DNA from 3 places in the Rhizobium acidisoli genome. Region 1 is predicted to be linked to each of the others. Evidence: riboswitches for the same ligand, from Rfam matches in the RefSeq annotation. Region 1 holds a riboswitch; each other region holds the start of a gene.
What was found. Region 1 has a riboswitch for thiamine pyrophosphate ahead of thiM (hydroxyethylthiazole kinase). Riboswitches for the same ligand answer to the same signal wherever they lie in the genome.
Positions count from the first base shown of each region.

Region 2: another riboswitch for thiamine pyrophosphate. It lies ahead of CO657_RS37925 (YkoF family thiamine/hydroxymethylpyrimidine-binding protein); the one in region 1 lies ahead of thiM (hydroxyethylthiazole kinase).
Region 3: another riboswitch for thiamine pyrophosphate. It lies ahead of CO657_RS22740 (phosphomethylpyrimidine synthase ThiC); the one in region 1 lies ahead of thiM (hydroxyethylthiazole kinase).

Region 1 is NZ_CP035001.1:142,406-147,781, forward strand. It holds gene CO657_RS29520 (invasion associated locus B family protein) at 1-581, opposite strand, end outside; TPP riboswitch at 1,229-1,325, shown strand; gene thiM (hydroxyethylthiazole kinase) at 1,374-2,177, shown strand; gene thiE (thiamine phosphate synthase) at 2,174-2,809, shown strand; gene thiD (bifunctional hydroxymethylpyrimidine kinase/phosphomethylpyrimidine kinase) at 2,806-3,627, shown strand; gene CO657_RS29540 (GNAT family N-acetyltransferase) at 3,843-4,331, shown strand; gene CO657_RS29545 (glycoside hydrolase family 3 N-terminal domain-containing protein) at 4,348-5,370, shown strand.
Region 2 is NZ_CP034998.1:3,832,453-3,837,828, reverse strand. It holds gene CO657_RS18710 (ABC transporter ATP-binding protein) at 1-193, opposite strand, end outside; gene CO657_RS18705 (ABC transporter permease) at 190-996, opposite strand; partial or broken gene CO657_RS37925 (YkoF family thiamine/hydroxymethylpyrimidine-binding protein) at 1,008-1,124, opposite strand; TPP riboswitch at 1,115-1,228, opposite strand; gene soxR (redox-sensitive transcriptional activator SoxR) at 1,584-2,060, shown strand; gene CO657_RS18695 (SDR family NAD(P)-dependent oxidoreductase) at 2,156-2,926, shown strand; gene CO657_RS18690 (ArsR/SmtB family transcription factor) at 3,030-3,371, shown strand; gene CO657_RS18685 (LysR family transcriptional regulator) at 3,462-4,355, shown strand; gene CO657_RS18680 (formate dehydrogenase subunit gamma) at 4,490-4,969, shown strand; gene CO657_RS18675 (formate dehydrogenase beta subunit) at 4,966-5,376, shown strand, end outside.
Region 3 is NZ_CP034999.1:85,407-90,782, reverse strand. It holds gene CO657_RS22765 (flagellar biosynthesis protein FlhA) at 1-648, opposite strand, end outside; gene CO657_RS22760 (SctD/MshK family protein) at 672-1,559, opposite strand; gene CO657_RS36850 (hypothetical protein) at 1,729-1,896, opposite strand; gene CO657_RS22755 (hypothetical protein) at 2,152-2,700, shown strand; gene CO657_RS22750 (hypothetical protein) at 2,710-3,123, shown strand; partial or broken gene CO657_RS22745 (DUF2726 domain-containing protein) at 3,268-3,602, opposite strand; TPP riboswitch at 4,246-4,376, shown strand; partial or broken gene CO657_RS22740 (phosphomethylpyrimidine synthase ThiC) at 4,637-4,840, shown strand; gene thiO (glycine oxidase ThiO) at 4,843-5,376, shown strand, end outside.

The DNA.
Region 1 (5,376 bases):
GCGGCAACGGACTGAAGCTCGTCAAGGGCCGGCTTCAGCCCTTTCAGCGAGAAGCGGATATTGACGTCCTGGCCGTTCATCAGCCGTACCAGCCCTTCGGCGGCGGCGCCCTTCTTCAGCGCTGCGGTCATTTTCGTGTCCAGCGCCAGCTGCGCCCAGCATCCGGTCTGGTTGCAGTTGCGGTAATCGAGCTTGGCGACCGGCTTGCCGTCAGCCGTGATCGACAGGCCCGAGGGCAGGAAAACGTTGAGCGGCAGAAGCGCGGTCAGCATCAGTCGCGGCTTGCCCTTGTCGGAAGGCGTAGCCGGCGGCGCCGATATCGCCAGCGTCAGGATATTGACGGGCTTGCCGTCCTTGGCGACTTGCGCGACCTGTGCGACTTCGCAGGCCTCAGCGCCTGCCGAACCGGTGCAGCGATAATACCAGTCGTCGAATTTCTGCGATTTTATCGCCGGCGCCTGTTCCGGTTCTTGAAGGCCAGGAGACTGCGAAAAGGATGGGCTCGCACAGGCGATCGATATCACGATGGGGGCGATAATCCGGAGGCCCCGTTTCATGCCGCTTTTCAAAAATGTCTTCATTTAAAATGCAACTTCAGGAAGATTTTATTTTCGTGAAAAGTCATATCGCTACAATCCACACTTCAGTCAACCCTAACGTGTCAGCACGGTAAAGTTTGCGTTAGGTATTTACTTCGCGTTCTGGGAGATTGCGTCCCGTTTGCCCGAGTCCCCAGTCGCAGCGAAATCGCCAACAGATTCCGAAATTCGAATGAAACCGATTGGCGAGACACATGAGACGACGCGCAACTTACGCGAAGCTGGCCATCTGCTCGTTTGCATTGAAAATCAGGCGTATAGACGGATAGGATGAATAATTCGGCGCCATCGGGCATTCAGAAAAGTTTGCGAAAGATGAGCTGCACTCATTTTGAAGAAGAGACGTTTCAAGCCGCCTGCATCATTCACGATACCGCTCACAAATACGGAGATGTATTCAGAAATTTCTTACGCCCGGGGGTTGCTGCTGTTGTTTATCTGGGAAAGAAGGGAACAACCGCCTGGCGAAACCGCAACTGCTAACGCAGCCCGGGACGGAATTTGCGGCCCGCCTTAGGGAAAACCTGGTCAACACCCGAATCGACGGCGATCTCCCGTCTCTCCCCGCGCCGTCATCGCCCCGTCATTTTCGAGATGACATCCGCGCCGTTCTCTGCGAAAAAGAGCGTGATGAGAGACAGGGGCGCCCGTCGATAGACGGGCTGAGAAGCACCCTTCGAACCTGAACCGGATAATGCCGGCGGAGGGAGTCGCTCGGGGTCGCGGCTCACCGCACCAATGACCCCGTGCCCGCCCCCGCCTGAAAGGGGCCACATGCAGACCAGGACCACACCAGGAGCCATGCTGACGGCGATGCGCGAGAAGCCGCCGCTCGTTCAGTGCATCACCAACTACGTCGCCATGAATGTCGCCGCCAATGTACTCTTGGCCGCGGGCGCCTCGCCGGCCATGGTGCATGCTGCTGAAGAAGCCGGCGAATTCGCCGGCATCGCAAATGCGCTGACCGTCAATATCGGCACGCTGTCGCCGCAATGGATCGACGGCATGCAGGCGGCGGCGAAGGCGGCGAACTCGGCCGGCAAACCCTGGGTGCTCGATCCGGTCGCCCACTATGCGACGGGCTTTCGCCGCCAAGCGGTCGCCGATCTGCTGGCGCTGAAGCCCACGATCATCCGCGGCAACGCCTCCGAGATCATCGCGCTTGCCGGCGGGGAGAGCCGCGGCCAGGGCGTCGACAGCCGCGATCCGGTCGAGCAGGCGGAAGGAACGGCGCGATGGCTGGCTGAGCGGCAGCAGGCGGTCGTTGCCGTCACCGGCGCGGTCGATTTCGTCACCGATGGCGAGCAGGCGGTGCGCATCACAGGCGGATCGGCCTTGATGCCGCAGGTCACGGCGCTCGGCTGCTCGCTGACCTGCCTGGTCGGCGCCTTTGCCGCCTCCGTGCCCGAGGATATCTTCGGCGCGACGGTCGCCGCCCTTGCAACCTTCGCTATCGCCGGCGAGGATGCCGCCCTCGGCGCAGCCGGTCCCGGCTCCTTCGCTTGGCGCTTCCTCGACGCGCTGAACGCGCTCGACGCTGAAACGCTCGACGCCAGGGCAAGGATATCGGCAGTATGAAGGCTTTCGACCTCTCGCTCTATCTCGTCCTCGATCCCGATCTCTGCGCCGGGATCGGCATGGTCGAAACGGCGCGCCGTGCCGTAGCCGGCGGCGCGACGATGGTGCAACTGCGCGACAAACATGCCGGCACGGCCGGCATGATCGAGACCGGACGCGCCTTGAAACAGGCGCTTGATGGCACCGGCGCCCTGCTCATCGTCAACGACGATGTCGAGGCGGCGATCGCCATCGGTGCCGACGGGTTGCATATCGGCCAGGAGGATATGGATGCGGCGACAGCGCGGGCGATGATCGGCTCCGACATGATCCTCGGCCTGTCAGTCGAAACCGCGGCGCTTGCCGCTGGCGTCGATCCCAGCCTCGTCGATTATACCGGCATCGGGCCGGTGTTTGCGACGCCGACCAAGGCCGACCACAAGCAGCCGATCGGCTTTCACGGCCTGGCAAGGCTGGTGGCGGTTTCGCCGGTGCCCTCGGTTGCGATCGGCGGGCTCAAGGCGGAGCATGTGGCCGAAGTCTTTGCCGCAGGAGCAAGAGGGCTTGCCGTCGTCTCCGCCATTTGCGGCGCGCCGGATCCGGAAGCCGCCACACGCCGCATCGCCGCAGAAATTCGAAAGGCCCGCGCATGATCCGCAACGTCCTCTCCATCGCCGGCTCCGATCCCTCGGGCGGCGCCGGCATCCAGGCCGACCTCAAGACCTTTTCCGCCCGCGGCGTCTACGGCATGGCGGTGCTGACGGCGCTGACGGCGCAAAACACCCAAGGGGTCACCGGCGTGCATCTGGTGCCGCCTCCCTTCGTCGCCGATCAAATCAAGGCCGTCTTTGCCGATGTGCGCGTCGATGCGGTCAAGATCGGCATGATCGCCAATGCCGGCATCGCCGAGGCCGTCGCCGCCGCACTGGACGCAGCTCTGGCAGAGGGGCGCGGCATTCCCATCGTCATCGATCCGGTGATGATCGCCAAGGGCGGAGCCGCCCTGCTTGCGCCCGAAGCCGTTGACGTGCTGACCCGCCGGATGCTGCCGCTCGCGACACTGCTGACCCCGAACCTGCCTGAGGCCGCCGCCCTGCTGCACCAGCCGGTCGCGACAAACCGGGCTGAGATGGCGGCGCAGGCCGAAAGCCTGCGGGCGCTCGGCCCGGCCGCGGTGCTGGTCAAGGGCGGCCATCTCGACAGCGACGACAGCCCCGACGTGCTCGCCACAGCCGACGGCCTGCACTGGTTCGAAGCCCGGCGGGTGCCGACCAAGAACACCCATGGCACCGGCTGCACGCTGTCGAGCGCGTTGGCGGCCGAGCTTGCCAAGGGCGCCTCGGTGCCGGAGGCGGTCGCCATCGCCAAGGATTACCTCGCCGGCGCGGTCGCCGCTGCCGGAAGCCTCACCGTCGGCTCCGGCCACGGGCCGGTGCAGCACTTTCATGCGCTTTGGAAAGTCACGGGATAAGCATCCATCATCGACGCACCCCTTCAATCGAAACGGCTCGGGCTCCCCGGGCCGTTTTTGCTTTCGGCAGCCAGCTTGCTTTTGAGTGAGAGCATCGTGGCGAGCAGCATCGCGCTATTTGAAAAACGCAGTTGACAAGCCCAGCCAGATAGCCAAGTCTATGACATTAAAAGGGGATATATTCCGCAATAACGGAATATGAGGAGGAATGACCGGTGCCAGACCTGCTTGTGAGTCTATACTCCACAAAGCTTGCCGATCTGAATCGGAAAGCCGATCATGTCGGTGTCTCCATCCGCCCGGCCCTCCCCCCGGAACTGCATCTCGTCGTCGAATGGGTTCGCCAGCAGTTCAGCGAAAACTGGGCAAGCGAAGTCTCCGTCGCCTTCTCCCGCCAGCCTGTTGCCTGCCTGATCGCCGTCGACGGCGGCAAGCTTCTCGGCTTTGCCTGTTACGACACGACGGCGCGCGGCTTCTTCGGCCCGACCGGCGTCGATCCTCAGGCCCGCGGCAAGGGTATCGGGCTCGCCCTGTTTTCCGCCTGCCTTCAGACCATGAAGACGCTTGGCCATGCCTATGCCTTCATCGGCGATGCCGGCCCGGTCGATTTTTACGCGAAGACCGCAGGCGCCATCACCATCCCCGCCCCCGACAAGGGCATCTACGAAGGCATGCTGAGACGCATGGCCGACCTGACCATCTGATCCCGGAGTTACAGAATTGTCCTCGACCCCGCTCGCCCTTTTCGTCGGCCTTCCCAATCCGGTCCTTTCGGACGATGAATTCGCCCTGTTTCGCGAGACCAATCCGCTCGGCCTCTTCGTCGGCCGGCGCAATCAGCGTGAGCCGGAGCAGACCAAGCGGCTGATCGAACGCTTCCGTGAAGCCGTCGGCCGCGACGATGCGCCTGTTTGCACCGACCAGGAAGGCGGCCGCGTGCAGCATCTCGATGCCGGCCCCTGGCCGCTCTTCCGCAGCTTCGGCCAGTTCGCCGAACTTGCGCGCCGGGATTTCGCGCTCGGCAAAAAAGCAGTGCGCCTTTCCTCCCAGGCCATGGGGGCGATGATGACGGAACTCGGCCTTTCCAGCGGCTGCTCGCCCGTGCTCGACCTCGTCTTCGAGACGACGAGCGCGGTCATCGGCGCCCGCTCTTTCGGCCCCGATCCTGATGTCATCGCCGCCCTCGGCCGCGAGGTGGTCGACGGCCTGCTCGAGACCGGCAACATGCCGGTGATGAAGCACATTCCCGGCCACGGCCGCGCGACGCTGGATTCCCACAAGGAGCGTCCGGTGGTCGACGCCAGCCGCGAGACGCTCGCTGCGACCGATTTCAAGCCCTTCGTGGCGCTGAAGGATACGCCCTGGGCCATGGTCGCCCATGTCGTCTACTCCGCCTACGACAGGGAGCTACCCGCCTCCATCTCGCCGGTCATGCACGACGTCATCCGCAACGAGATGGGTTATGACGGCGTGCTCATTTCCGACTGCATCTTCATGGAATCGCTCTCCGGCACCCTGCCGGAACGCGTCCGGCAGGTGCTCGACGCCGGCTTCGACATCGCCCTCCACAGCCATGGCGACGTCAGGGAAAGCGAAGCCGCCGCCAAGGCCGCCCGACCGCTGACGAACGCCGCTCTCAAGCGGATCGCGGCCGGCACGGCCCGCCTCGGCAATCTCAAGGTCGACATCCGCGCCGCCCATGCTGAAGTCGAAGACATGTTTGCAAGCGTGCTGGTCTCCTGACCGGCG
Region 2 (5,376 bases), on a different replicon from region 1:
TGAAAAGCACGGTGCCGGCATCGGGTCGAAGCGCCTGTGTCAGCAATCGCAGCACCGTCGATTTCCCGGAGCCGGACGGGCCGACGATCGAAACGAACTCGCCGTTTGCGACGCTGAGCGAAATATCGCCGAGCACCTTCATGCCGTCGAAGGACTTGGAGATATTGCGCAGTTCAACCATCTTGTCGCTCATCGACGCCGCTCCGCGGTTGGCTGCCAGGGCATGAGGAGGCGCTGGATGACGAGCGTCAGGCCGAACAGGCAGAGGGTCAGTACGGCGCTGACGACGACGGCGGCGAGCACGAGATCAGGACGGAAATTGTTCTTGGCGTTGAGGATATAGATCCCGAGGCCGCTTGCGGCGCCGGCATATTCGGCAAAGATCGCGCCGACGACGGCATAGGTGATCGAGATCCTCAGGCCGGCGAAAAAATAGGGCAGCGCCGAGGGAAGCCGTGCCAGGCGGAAGATGCGCCAGCGGCTCGCCTTCATCGAATGCAGCAATTCGGCGATGTCGCGGTCGGTCGATTCATAGCCTTGCAGCAGGGCGACGAGCAGCGGGAAGAAGGTGACGAGCGCCACCAGCAGGATCTTCGGCAAAAGGCCGAAACCGAACCATAAGACGACGAGCGGCGCGATCGCTACCAGCGGCAGGGTCTGGCTGGCGATGAAGATCGGCAGCAATGCCCGGCGCATGAAAGGCATGAAATCCATGAGGATCGACGCGGTGAAGGCGAAGGCAAGCGACAGCGCGAAACCGCCGAGTGTCGCACCAAGCGTCGGCCAGGTGTTTGATATCAGCGCCTCACGGTTCAGCCAGCCCTGGATGACGATGCGCGAAGGAGCCGGCAGGATGGAAGGCTTGATGCCGGAAAGATCGACATAGAGTTCCCATGCCGCCAAAAAGGCGCAGCCCGCGAGCAAGGCGGGGAGCCCCCGGTAGAGAGCGGTGCGGAGCGCGGCAAGGCGCGAATCCGATGGTTGCGGCGATGTCATCAGCGTTTGATTTCGGTCTCGATGTCCAGCCGGTCGCGATAGGGATCGAGCGCCTTGACGGCATCGCGAATAATGCCGACGACATTGCCGGACATCGGATAGAGTGACACTTTTGCGCCTGAGAACATTTGAACCTCGCTCCGCTGGCATTACCCAGATCAGCTTTGAAGGGTCCAGAGGCTTGCGCCTCACATCTCAGCCCCGGCAATACGGAGCTCCCCTGTTATTTCGGCGGAAACTATCACCCGGGTTTTCTTCCCGCAACCGCAAATTTGCGAACCCGTCCGCACGGTCGGAATAGCTCTAGAACAGGATGATTTTAGGCCCGGTTGGCCTAAAATCTGAATCCTGTTCTCAATTAAAGAGTTAGAGCATGATGTCGCCCGAAAACCGCGCACACTTTTCGGCATCATGCTCTAATGTGAGGGAAACATCCGAGCGGGATCCCGCTCGGATGTTCCTCGGTGGGCCCGTACCTGCCGGGAACGGGACCGCAGCTTGCTGCCTCAGGCGGCAATATCGATCGGGCTTTACGACCGCAGAAGCAAAGGGTATAAAACCTCAAGCAATATTGAGGTCAAGAGGCGATGGATGGGATTTCGGCAACCCCGCTCGGCAAGCTGCTGACTGTCGGCGAAGTGGCGGAGCGCAGTGGTCTTGCCGTCTCGGCGCTGCATTTTTACGAGACCAAGGGTTTGATCTCGAGCATCCGCTCCCGCGGCAACCAGCGCCGCTATGGGCGCGATGTGCTTCGCCGCCTCGGCATCATCAAGGTGGCACAGCGTGTCGGCATTCCGCTTTCGGAAATCCAGGCGGCGTTCCAGTCCCTGCCGCAGGGGCGCACGCCGACGGTCGCCGATTGGCAGACGCTGTCGGCGCGATGGAAGGACGATCTCGACGCACGAATCAATCGGCTCAGTCTGCTGCGCGACCGCCTGACCGGCTGCATCGGCTGCGGCTGCCTGTCGATCGAAAGCTGCCCGCTGCGCAATCCCTGCGACCGGCTCGGCAAGGAAGGGCCGGGTGCGCGGCTTCTGGAGAGCGAAAACGAGCTGGTTGTTTAGCCCTGGCTTTCCCCGGAAAGATCGATGCCTGCCTTTCTTTCGGTCGGTGTGCTCATATGTTAAGGGCAAGTGACGCAACCGAGGAGGACGGCTTCGTGTTTCATCCCAGACTGTTCGAAAATCGCAATGTCGTCGTCACCGGCGCCGGCCGCGGTATCGGCCTCGAAGTCGCTCGGCAGTTTCTGGATTGCGGCGCCAAGGTGATCGTCCATACCGGGCGCAAGCCGGGGCGGGACCTGCCGGATTTCCTGCTGACGGCTGAATCGGAAAGACGGGCGATGCTGCTGCATGCCGATTTTTCCGCCGCCGGCGGTGCGGCGCAATTTGCCGACGATGTTCTCGCTTTCTTCGACAGGGTGCATGTGCTCGTCAACAATGCCGGCACCATGCTCGGCCGTTTTCCCGCTGCGACGCTGACCGATGCCGAATATGAGGCGGTCATACGGTTGAACCAGACCTCGGTGGTGGCGCTGACGCGCGCATTGCTGCCGGCATTGAAGGCGGCCGAGGGTGCCGCCGTCGTCAACACCGTTTCGATCTCGGCGCTCACCGGCGGCAGCCCCGGCTCCTCGATCTATTCGGCCTCGAAAGCCTTCGTTGCGACCTATTCCAAGGCGCTTGCCCGCGAACTTGCCCCGGATGGCATCCGCGTCAACTGCGTCTCGCCGGGAACGATCGAGACGGATTTCCACGAGCGCTATTCCTCCAGAGAAAAGCTGGAGCAGACCCGGAAATCCATCCCCCTGCAGCGGCTCGGCACGGCCGAGGATTGCGCTCCCGCCTATCTGTTTCTGGCGGCTCCCTTACTCTCGGGATACATTACCGGCCAGGTGATCGAGATCAATGGCGGACAGCTTATCTGCTGATTTACTTGGACCTTTTTTGGCATTTCATCACTATTGACCAATTCGTTTGTGCGAATATGCTATTGTGCTGATCTACCAAATCGCCTCCCTTCCGAGATATCGAATGCCGTTGCCTAAACCGGAGCCGGGGATGACCGGCCAGGACTTGCACATACTCGCTGGAAAAGCCCATGAAGCGAGCGATCTGCTGAAAGCTTTGGCGCATCACACCCGATTGCTGATCCTCTGTATCCTGGCGAAACAGGAGCGGACGGTCGGTGAAATCGAAAATATTCTCGGCATTCAGCAGGCGATGGTTTCGCAGCAGCTTGCGCGTTTGAGGCTCGAAGGCCTGGTCAACACGCGCCGTCAGGGCAGGCTGGTTTATTACAGTATCGGCAATGTCAGCGTGCTTGCCTTCCTCGAATCGCTGTTCGATCTTTTTCCCGCTGCGGAAAACTGTTAAAGCGCGTCGCCTTAACTTGATTCATTCCCTTGCGGAGCACGGTTGCTGTGTCGAAGATGAGGCCGGACGCGAAATGTCGCGGGAGACCGGATGATCGACAAGCTGGAATTCTTCATCGCCCTTGCCAATGAAAAGCATTTCGGCCGCGCTGCGGAGGAGTGCGGGATCTCGCAGCCGACGCTTTCGGCCGCGATCCGCCAGCTCGAGGATCAGCTCGGGGTCATGCTGGTGCAGCGCGGTTCGCGTTTTCAAGGGCTGACGCCGGAGGGGCAGCGCGTGCTCGAATGGGCCCGGCGCATCGTCGGCGACGCCCGCACCATGCGCGAGGAAATGCGCGCCGCCCGCCGCGGTCTTTCCGGCCACATTCGCCTTGCCGCCATTCCGACGGCGCTCGCTATGCTTTCGCGCATCACCACGCCCTTTCAGGAGCGGCATCCCGGCGTCACCTTCTCGATCGTCTCGCGCAACTCGCTGCAGGTGCTGAGCATGCTCGAAAACCTCGAAATCGATGCCGGCATCACCTATCTCGAAAACGAGCCGCTCGGCCGTGTCACCAGTGTTCCGCTCTATGCCGAGCGCTATCATCTGATCACGGCTGCCGGCAGCCCGCTCTCCGATCGCGACAATGTGACCTGGAAGGAAGTCGGCGATCTTCGGCTTTGTCTATTGACCGCCGACATGCAGAACCGCCGAATCATCAATCGGCACCTGACGGAAGCCGGTGCCACGGTGCATCCGACGCTCGAATCCAACTCGATGATCGTGCTGTTCTCGCATGTTCGAACCGGCCGCTGGGCGAGCATCATGCCGCGCAATGTCGCCAAATCTTTTGGTTTTCCGGTGGAAATCCGGATGATTCCGATCGTCGAGCCGGAGGCGCATCACCTGGTCGGGCTTGTGGCGCCCTATCGTGAGCCCTTCACGCCGCTCGTCTCGGCCTTGCTGCATGAGGCGAGAGTGCTCGTGCAGGATGAGGAACTTTGATAGGAAAAACCTATCAACCGACGTGATAGCTTTATTGATCGCCAGCGGCTTCCTTGAGATGCTGTCGGCGGAATAGCACTCGGGCTGGAGGAGGCCGCCATTCCGCAACGAGCAAGCCGTCGGGAGGGCTGCCTATGACCATTCATATCGCCGAAGGCGATATTGCCGCGCGCACTCGTGCCATCATTGCCGATCTTCGCTTCCTCGAAGGGCCGCTGCTTCCCATTCTGCACGAGGTTCAGGACGAATTCGGTTATGTGCCGCAGGAAGCCGTGCCAGTGATCGCGGAGGAACTGAACCTCTCCCGCGCCGAGGTGCATGGCGTCGTGACCTTCTATCACGATTACCGCGACCACCCCGCAGGCCGGCATGTGCTGAAGCTCTGTCGCGCCGAGGCCTGTCAGTCGATGGGCGGCGATGCGGTCGCCGCGCGCGTCAAGACGCTGCTCGGCATCGATTTTCACCAGACGACGCTCGACGGCAGCGTGACGCTGGAGCCGGTCTATTGTCTCGGGCTCTGCGCCTGCGCCCCATCGGCGATGCTCGACGGCGAGGTCTATGGCCGGGTTGACGATCAGCTGGCGGCGGAACTCGTTGCGGAGGCGCGCCGATGAGCATCAAGATTTATGTTCCGCGCGATGCCGCTGCGCTGGCGCTCGGGGCCGAAAAGGTGGCAAAGGCGATTGCCCAGGAGATCGCCGCCCGCGGCCTCGATGCCGAGATCGTGCGCAACGGCTCGCGCGGAATGTTCTGGCTGGAACCGCTTGTCGAGATCGAGGTCGCCGGCAAACGCATCGGCTACGGACCGGTGAAAGCAAGGGATGTGCCGGCATTGTTCGACGCCGGGATGATGACCGGCGGCGATCACCCGCTCTGTCTCGGGGAGGTTGAAGACCTCCCGTTCCTGAAGGAACAGACTCGCCTGACCTTCGCCCGCTGCGGCATCACCGATCCGCTGTCGCTGGTCGACTACGAATCGCATGGTGGTCTAGCCGGCCTTCGCCGGGCCGTTTCGATGACA
Region 3 (5,376 bases), on a different replicon from region 1:
GATCGCCAGGCCGCCTATGAGATTGACGGCGACGATCACCAATCCTGCGACCGCATCGCCCTTGACGAAGCGCATGGCGCCGTCCATCGCGCCGAAGAACTGGCTCTCCTGTTCGAGACGCGACCGGCGCTTTTGCGCAGCTTCCGTGGTGATATGGCCGTTGCGCAGGTCGCTGTCGATGGCGAGCTGCTTGCCCGGCATGGCATCGAGCGTGAAACGCGCGCCGACCTCGGCGATGCGCTCGGCGCCCTTCGTCACCACGATGAACTGCACCAGCGCCACGATCAGGAAAATGATCAGCCCGACGACGACATTTCCCGCAACGACGAAATCGCCGAAGGCCATGATGATCTCGCCGGCATCGGCATCCGCCAGCACGAGCCGCGTCGAGGAAATCGTCAAGGCCAGGCGGAACAGCGTGCCGATCAGAATGACCGCGGGAAAGGTCGAGATTTCAAGCACGCTCTTCAGATAGGTCGTGGTGATCAGCACCACGAAAGCGAAGGAGAGATTGAAGGCGATCAGCACGTCCAGAACGATTGTCGGAAGCGGCAGCACCATCATCGTCACGACGGAGGCGCAAAACACCGCAAGCAGCATATCGGTGCGCCGCGCAAGCATGGCGATGGCGGATGACCTTACCTTCATGATCCGGCTTCCGACGCCATCGCCTATTCTTGTTCGCTGCTGGAAATTTCGGCGAGCTTCGGTTCGGCATTGCCGGCGGAGACGAAATTGACCGTATCGTCCTCACTGTCGCGGGAAACGATCATCTGGTCGTTGCCGATCTCCTTGATCCGCCAGCCGCTCGCAACGACATCGCCTTCCTCGTAGCGGCGGCCGTCGGAGCCGATGATGAACCTGACGGGCGTATAGCCGGCGGCGGCGACGAAGCCGTCGAGACCGGAAGAGAGGGCGGTGAGATCGACGATGGAAACGGAACCGCGCCGGCTCATCGAGGCGATGATGCTACGCATCTTGGTCTTGTCGGGCAGGCCGAGAGGCCGCGATCCTTCGCCGATGCGAATTTCGTCGGCGGTGGCGACGATGCTCAGATCTTGGGGAATCTGAGCCATACGAATGGCCTGGCGGATTTCGGCAGCGATCGCCGCCGATGACGGCGCCGGTTCGGGTGCGGCGGAAACCCTGACGGGCGGGCCTTCGTGAGCCGGCGCATCGCTGTTGTAAAGGCCGACCAGCAAAAGCATCGCCGCCAGCCCGAGAAGGCCGGCAGCCGCAATCCGGCGTGGCGCGAACCGCCCGCGCCCGGCGCCGAGACCTTCGAGTTCGCAGGCCGTGCCGTCGAAGGAGATGGTCTGCCTCTTTGTAAGGCTCATCGTTCGATCACGCGGGATGGAATGACCATCGATCACCACGTCATCCCGCAGCGCGGTCAACGACACCGCGTCGGAGCCGCGGGAGCGCTGCAGACTAATGGCAAAGACGGGTTCCGGTTTGGCGCCGAGGATGATCAGGTCGCAATCGGCGCTGCCGCCGACCACCTGCCGCTCCGCCGTCAACGGCAGAATGGAGCTGCGCCCGGCGCGCGTGATACGCAAGACCGGTCCGCCGCGGCCTGACGCAGCGTTGCCGGCGTTACCTCTGAATGTCGGCGAAGAGGGATCTAGATCCATAGCCATCTTGTTCCCGAACCGTCCGTCGAGCGGCTTTTATTGTCTTCGAGAGCGGGGAAGCGAGACGGGCGAACCCGTCTCGCCATTGTTTCAATCAGCCTGGGCCGATCTTCTTGATGGCGTTTGCGACGCCGTTGATCTTGGTGATTTCAGTTGCAACCTGGAGGCTCTGCGCGGTCGCTTCGTTCTGGGCCGACTTGAAGGCGGAAATCGCCGAGCCGATACCCGAATCAAGTGTCGAAGTACTAGTGCTGGTAGCCATGTCTTGAACTCCTTGCATGGTTTTGGCGGCCAAAACCTTGCAGAATTCCGGATCGAATTCAATAGCTTATGTTAAAAAGTTATTAATTCGCGATATGTACAACAACTGCGCGAAATGGATATTCGTCCTGTTCCCAGCGGACCGGTGATCTGCAACAGTAGATCAGATAATTATTAACAGACTGGATTTCGCAGCCCCCTGATTTCCTTCGTTCATTAGTTGTCGGGCGGCATCCGGATCGTGAGGTAAACTCAGATGTTTGCGCGTTTTGTTTACATGGCCGCTATCGGACTGCTGGTCTCCTTTCCTCCATCAGCCGGCGCCGGCGAGCGGGAGGTGCGCCTGGATGTCGTCTCCCTGCCGCTTGGCGATGTCGTCCAGACGCTGTCCTTCATGTCTGGCATCCCGGTCACGACAGTCGGGACGCTGAGCGGCAAGGTCGAGCACTGGTCCGTCCGAGAAAGCGGAGCCAAGGCCTTCGTCAAGCTTGGCGATGCCAGCAATCTCTTCGTCGCCTATGACGGCAGCCGCATCATCATCGCGCCTAAGCAGGAGGTCTCCACCGTTGTCCTCGATCGCGGCGACCGCAGCTGGAAGACCGAGCAAAACGCCATTCGCGCGCTGTTCCCGCTACTGCCGGACGATGCACTGCGTGAAGATCCCGCCAGCGGCTTGGTGCTGGTGCGCGGCCCCTCCGTCTTCACCAAGGCCGTCGAAGACGTGCTGAGCCGGCAGGAAGCCGACAGCATCAAGGTCATCAAGGGCGGCCAGCTGGAAATCCTGACGACGAACAACGGTGCCTGAGCGGCTGATATGAAGGCGCTGAAGTCTCTCAGGCAGTTACTGGAGATCCGCAGCCTGCGGGCGGACAATCTTTCCCGCAGCCTCTCCGAGGCGCGGGCGGACGCCGAAAACGCGCGGGAGCGGGAAGCGAAAGCCTCCGAAGCGCTCGACATGGCAGCAAGCCGGGCCGCAGGCAATCCTATCGTCGACGAATTGCGCAAGAGCGGCGTTATCTCCGCCGCCAAGCTTCAGGACGCGTTGATGCGACAATCCGTATTGCGCAGCCATGAAGCCGATGCCGGCCGATCGCTTGCGCAGCGCAAAGACGCCCGGTGCGCCGCGCAAGAGCGGGCAGAACAAGCCGCCGCCGATTTTTCGCGAGCACAGAAGGCGGTATTGCGCGCCGAATTTTCGCTTGAAGCAGCGGAGAAAGTCGACCGGTAGAGAGCTAAGAACCAGCAGATGAACCAACCGCCTTGGCAGCGAACCAGCGTAACCACTGTCCTGATGCAACGTTCCGCGTCATCGCTTGATCATTGATGTTCAGCCTCAGCTTGAAATTAGTGCTCACGTTACGAATGCGAAACCTACCCGGGCTCCCCTCTTGTTCAGCAATGGCTGGATGGTGAACTTCGAGCGCATCACGATACGGAGTTGATCCGCGGCGTCGACCGGCCGTAATGGCTCCGCAGCTGGTGTCTTAAGCCAGGGTCCGAGTACGGCACGCTCATTCCAGCGCGTTTCCTCCGAGCGCCATCTGTTTTTCTCCCGCCAAGCCTGTTTGCTCATCGTAGCTAGGAACTGCTCAACGGCCATGCCAATGATAACGCCCTCAAACAGCGCGGCGATTAGCAGTTCAGGAATTTCGAAGTCTGCAATGGCTATACCGCCCGAAGCGCCTACTGCGGCAGCCCGATGATCAGCCGAGGTGCTGCTCACAGCACCAACCTTTGGCCATATTGCATGCCCCTCTCCGGATTTCCCGCCACGATAGTACAACGCGCGTACCATATCCAAAAAAATGAGGCCTCGACCGCATGAAGCTTCCCCGAGAAACCGATATTGGCTCTAGAGGACAGTCGACATCCGCTTCCGCTCAGGACGTTCCTACGTCGTGGCACGGCGCGATTTCGAGGCCAGCGCTCCGGCTTGTTGCTATGGAGCTCACGTTTTGGACGAAGATCGCATAATGGATCGTCGGGGACGGCGTGATCGCGCTGCTTGTGGGGTCGATTCGGATCCAGCCGGTGGGATTCGGGTGGCGGAAGCGCTCGCGCACTGAGAGCCTGCGCAATCGACAAAGCTAAAAGCACCTTCGCGGGCCGAAGGAACCTGTCTTAAGGAACGGGCGGGCCCGGCATTTCTCGCCTCGGTGGAGGTGGCGAATATCCGCCAGTTAGGTTCCTATTGCGGCGCGCATATCGCGCTTGTGAAATGCAATTAGCGGAGGCACGGAGACTTCCGGTTTCAACGGCGATTTTAGACGGGAAGCCGTCATGCTTGACGAGCAAGAAAAATATGCATTAGGCCTTGCTTGACAGAAGGGCAGCTCCGGTCTTTCATGGCGGCATTCACCAGGGGAGCCCGGCAAGGGGCTGAGATACTGCTGAACAATAAGGTGTTGCTTGTTGTGGCGCAGTGACCCGTTGAACCTGATCCAGTTCATACTGGCGTAGGGACGGTGCAAGCGCTCCAAGGCTTCGGATTCACGCGTGGAATCCATGCCGGCGTCTTTTCATCATTCCGGCTGACTGGGTCTCCAACTTTCAATTTGGAGCCTCAAACTATGACATTGCCGCAAAAAACTTCACCCCAACCGTCACCACCGGCCCGCTGCCAGTGTCGCGGAAGATCCATACCGGGAGTTATCCACAGTCATGTCCGCGTGCCGATGCGCGGAATCAGCGTCCATCCGACCGCCGGCGAGCCGCCTTTCGTCGTCTATGATTACTCCCATCCCGACACCGCCCGCAGCTACCGTGACGAGACCTTGCCGAAGGAAGCGCACAAGGTGGCGCATTTCTGCTCGATGCGCATATCGCACAACATCCGCGCCGAGGCGCAGAAGGAGGGGCTGGACGCGATGGCGGCGAAATACCGACAGGGCGGCGATCTTTACATGTCGGTCGTAGAGGCCGCTAAAATACCGATTGGAGGATGACCATGCGCGTTCTTGTCAAGGGGGCCGGCGTTGCCGGCCTCACCGTGGCCTGGCAGCTTTATCGCCAAGGCTTCCGCGTCACCCTTACGGAGCTGGCCGACAAGGTCGGGGGCGGCGCCTCCGGCCTTGCCGGCGGCATGCTCGCCCCGTGGTGCGAACGGGAAAGTGCGGAGGAACCGGTGCTGACGCTCGGTCGTAATGCCGCCGATTGGTGGGAGGCAGCATTGCCCGGCCACGTCAAACGCCGAGGAACGCTGGTGGTCGCGGGTGGGCGAGATACCGCCGAGCTGGACCGCTTTTCCCGCCGCACAAGCGGATGGGAATGGCTGGACGAGGCGGCGATCGCAGCTCTGGAGCCTGATCTCGCCGGCCGCTTCCGCAGGGCGTTGTTCTTCCGGCAGGAAGCGCACCTCGATCCACGGCAGGCGCTCTCGGGACTTGCGGCAGGACTGGAGAACGCCCGCGTGCTTCTCGTGTTCGGCGTCACGGGCAATGCGAACGTTGCCCATTATGACCGGGTGATCGACTGCACCGGT